Regions from separate parts of the Paenibacillus sp. J22P165 genome, predicted to be linked through region 2. Evidence: riboswitches for the same ligand, from Rfam matches in the RefSeq annotation. Region 2 holds a riboswitch; the other holds the start of a gene.

Region 1 (2,206 bases), on a different contig from region 2:
AACGACATAGCCATCGCAATATTTTTCAATTGTAGACAAAATGTGTGAGGATATGAGAAAAGACGCACCTTTTTGTTTCATTTTAACCATTAATTCAAGCAAGGAACGAATCGCTAAAGGGTCGAGTCCGAGAAACGGCTCATCGATAATATATAAAGAGGGCTCGATCAGGAAGGCATTCATAATCATGACCTTTTGCTTCATCCCTTTGGATAAATGGCTCGCGAAGCTATTCAGCTTGTCTTTCATTTGGAACTGTTCTAACAAGGACTGGGAACGGGTTTCGTAATCCTCCTTGGAAACGCCGTAAGCCATAGCCGTTAATTCAAGGTGTTCGCGTATCGTAAGCTCTTCGTATAGCTCTGGACTTTCAGGCACATAAGCATATGTCGCACGGTAAGGTAATGGATTTTCGGCTAGTGTTAAACCGTTAATGCGAATGGACCCTTTTTGAGGTTGAAGCAGCCCGAGTATATTTTTGATGGTGGTACTTTTACCTGCACCGTTGAGTCCGATCAACCCCATCATTTCACCTTGACGAATGGAAAAGGTAAGATCATGAAGAACAGGTTTGTTGGGTAAATATCCACCGAATAAAGCGTTTACTTGCAAGATGGGACCCATCTCAATTGCCTCCCTAAATAGCAAATTATTGGTACTTTTTGATCAAATACTTCCAGAATCATTATAAACAAATTTGCATTTTTAGCCTAGTTTTGGTCATTATACTATGAAAAATAGCGTATACGTACGTTAAAGTTAGATAAATGTAGATATAATTGGGTTATATTCGAAAAATAATCGAAATTTAATCGATTTAGCCCTTTTTAACGGGTGTTAATCCCTTTACAGGTTGAGATTAACAGCGTAATATACTTTTCATAATAACTTAATATCCAATTTGCCAAATTTCCATTCGCTGAGTTCCAAATGTGGAAACGGGGGAACCACTGCAAGCTTAATTCGTATTCAAAATACAGTTAAGTAAGCAGATTGAGTAACAGGGGTGAATCATGGACGTCAAACGAATCGTTTGCGTCTGCGTAGGGCGACTCTCACGTCCGAATCCGTCAGCTAACCTCGTAAGCGTAAGAGAGGTAACGATTGTCGTGCGTGCTATTTGTATTTCATTATGCAAACTAAGCCAGCGAGAAGAGTCCTCTTCTTGCTGGCTTTTTGTCCTCATACAGGGTTTTACACAGATCGGAAGACATAAATTAACCCGGAATTCATAGGATGATGAATAGGTAAAAGGGGGGGACGACCAGATTCAGCAAGGCATTGTATGCTGATGATGGCGAGCATGTTAAGTTAAACTAAAAACCTTAGTCGCGTCAAATTTAATCATGCTGTAACCTGGCGGCGAGGCTTTGAAGGAGGACCGAAGAAGTGGGCAGTATCTCAATTAGCGAGACCCATGTAAAACGATCATCCAGCATGTCCTTCGCATTGCGATGGAAGCATGAAAACTTGCGTTTGATTTTAAGCCTAGCTATAATCTCAATCGCAATGACTTTCATGTTTTTGGTGTTGTTGTACGGAACGGCTACCAAGAGCGTATCCGTGGTTGTGAATGGACAAGAAACTATTGTGCACACGAAGCAATGGGTCCTGCAACGCCTACTGGATGAACAAGCCATAACGATTGGTGAGCACGATGAAATTTCAGCTTCACTCACGACCAAGCTCAAGGGTGGAGACAAATTTGTAATCGAGCATGCCTCACCAATTCAATTGACTGCTGATGGAAAGACCACCACTGTTTACACAACTGCAAGAACGGTAGAAAGTGCATTGCAACGTTTAAATATTGCACTTGGGGAGAATGACCGAATGACTCCCGAACCGACGGCCGCTCTAGCTACTGGCGATGAAATCAAAATCGTCCGTGTGAAGAAAGAGACGGAGGAAGTATCTGTACCGATCGCATTCGAAACAGAGAAAAAGAATGACGCGTCTTTACTTAAAGGGAAAGAGCAAGTCGTCCAAGAAGGTAAAGAAGGCGTATTGGTCAAGAAGAAAGAAAAGACTTTCGAAGACGGTGTTTTAGTCGCGGAAGCAGTTGTGGGTGAAGAAGTACAAACAGAAAGTGTTAAAAAGGTAGTTTCCGTAGGCACCAAAAACCCTGTGGTTGTTCTCTCTGCCTCTTCACCGAGCGTGGATGAGGTTTCCAAGAACGGTGTGACCTTCGGTTACAAACAAATTC
Region 2 (2,206 bases):
GGCGCTGACGCTATTTCTTGATGTGAGGTAGTCGTGTAATTTGACATGGTACACCATCCGATCTAAACTATAATATTAATTGTTACAGTTTATCATGAGGGTTAGGGTGTGTCAATGAATTTAAGTATATGACCATTGGAATATTGTATATTAATTCATTAAATTGTATTATTATTCGAAAAAGATAAATGAGGAATACGATGGGACACCACATAATTAGAAAAGCGGAAATGGAAGATTTAGAGACACTCACAGAGTTGATGTATGCCTATATCGTAGGGTTTTATAAGAAGCCAAGGCCGGAAACCACCGCTATTCATCGTTTGATTAGCAGCCTGCTTCTAGAGCAAGGCGGTACACAGTTTGTTGTCGTTAAGGAGGGGGAACTCATCGGCTTTGCAACGTTGTATTTTGCCTGGAGTACGATAAAAGCAAGTCCTATTACGATCATGAATGACCTCTTCCTTCTCGAGCCATTTCGTGGGGCGGCGGAAGAAGAAGATTTGTTCAGGAAATGCCAAAGTTATTCCAAGGAAAACGGTTATGCCTATATGTCATGGGTCACCGGACCAGATAATCAACGTGCACAACAGTTTTTTGACAAAATGGGCGCAACACGCCTGGATTGGGTAAATTACACGATTATATAAGGGAAGCCGTGAGCCAATAGCTGGATTTTCCCCGAAATTCCTCCTTTTGAAGGGACGATTGCATGAATCGAACAACCTCTGAAGGATGCAACCCACTTCTTTTCATCAAATACCCTGATTACGTACGAAAATGGAAGATAATCAAAGAATCAAGTAATTGTAAGCGAATTATTGCGTGATACAAGAGGTGGGAGGGGGCTTTTTACGTTTTTTCCATCCTTTACTATGTGAGTAGAAGAGAGTAGTATTCAACACGTACCAGAACAGTTGAATATTTCGCTTAATTTTCTGTTAAGAAAAGCGGGGGAACCAAAAGTATCATGGGGTGAGTAGGGGTACGGATACCAAGTACCTTTTAGGGCAGATTTCTCGCGGCCCGAACCCGGCAGCTAACCTCGTAAGCGATCGTGAGAAAGGAGAACATGTGTTTAAAACACAAGGTCATTCCTTGTGTTTTTTTGCGTCCATTTTTCAAGTGTGGTGCGTGATATTCGTTTTAATTGGAGGAACAAGTGAGAAATGACAAGTGATTCATTGAAAAAAATTGTGTTTGGTAAGCCGCTAAAGTCGAGTGAGATTGAGTCGGAGAAAATGCCTGTCTGGAAAGGACTTCCCATCCTGTCTTCCGATGCCTTATCTTCCGTATCGTATGGGACAGAGCAGATTCTGTTAGAGCTTGCAACAGTTGGTGTAGCTGCATTTGCCTTCTCCTTGCCGATTGCGATTTCCATTATTGCTTTAATACTTCTGCTAGTGTTGAGCTACAGACAGGTGATTGAAGCCTACCCTATGGGTGGCGGCGCCTATATGGTTACGAAAGAGAATTTAGGGATGGTATGGGGACGACTTACAGGAGTCTCCTTACTGATTGACTATACCCTTACCGTTGCCGTGTCGATCTCGGCTGGCGTCCAGGCGATTACGTCTGCATTTCCATCTGCCGTACCGTACATTGTTCCACTTACCATCCTGCTGGTTTGGATTATGGTCTGGCTGAATTTGCGAGGTACTTCTGAGTCAGGCACGGTATTCGCCATACCTACTTATTTTTTCATCCTTTGTATTCTGTTGTTAGTTGGAAAAGGCATTTTCGATTTGCTCACGGGTTCACTGAATACACACGCTATCGAATTCGCACCCAGCGCAGCAACGAGCTCATTGACCTTATTCGTTATTCTTAAAGCGTTCTCTTCTGGTTGCTCAGCAGTAACAGGGATCGAAGCGATTTCGGATGCGGTACCCCATTTCAGAACACCTTCCGTGAAAAATGCTAAGCGTACGCTTATCTCCTTAGGCGGCTTGTTGGCCATCGTCTTCGGTGGTGTAACGCTGATTGCTTTAGGGTATGGAATTGCGCCTGACCCTAATGGTCATACATCGGTCTTATCGATGGTGACGGAGCAAGCTTTTGGCCGTGGCACGATGTATTATGCGACTCAAATCGCAACGATGCTCATTCTGGTGCTTGCAGCGAATACGAGTTTTAATGGTTTCCCGATCTTGGCGTCGATCATGGCTCAGGACAAAAACTTCCCGCGCATGTTCTCCTTCCGTGG

What was found. Region 2 has a riboswitch for cyclic di-AMP ahead of AC58QM_RS31220 (APC family permease). Riboswitches for the same ligand answer to the same signal wherever they lie in the genome.
Region 1: another riboswitch for cyclic di-AMP. It lies ahead of AC58QM_RS33290 (resuscitation-promoting factor); the one in region 2 lies ahead of AC58QM_RS31220 (APC family permease).

What each region holds. Positions count from the first base shown of each region.
Region 1 is NZ_JCAUAP010000022.1:12,762-14,967, forward strand. Features, by position in the region: gene AC58QM_RS33285 (ABC transporter ATP-binding protein) at 1-624, opposite strand, end outside; cyclic di-AMP (ydaO/yuaA leader) riboswitch at 908-1,104, shown strand; gene AC58QM_RS33290 (resuscitation-promoting factor) at 1,390-2,206, shown strand, end outside.
Region 2 is NZ_JCAUAP010000017.1:77,178-79,383, reverse strand. Features, by position in the region: gene AC58QM_RS31230 (MFS transporter) at 1-47, opposite strand, end outside; gene AC58QM_RS31225 (GNAT family N-acetyltransferase) at 201-650, shown strand; cyclic di-AMP (ydaO/yuaA leader) riboswitch at 918-1,069, shown strand; gene AC58QM_RS31220 (APC family permease) at 1,170-2,206, shown strand, end outside.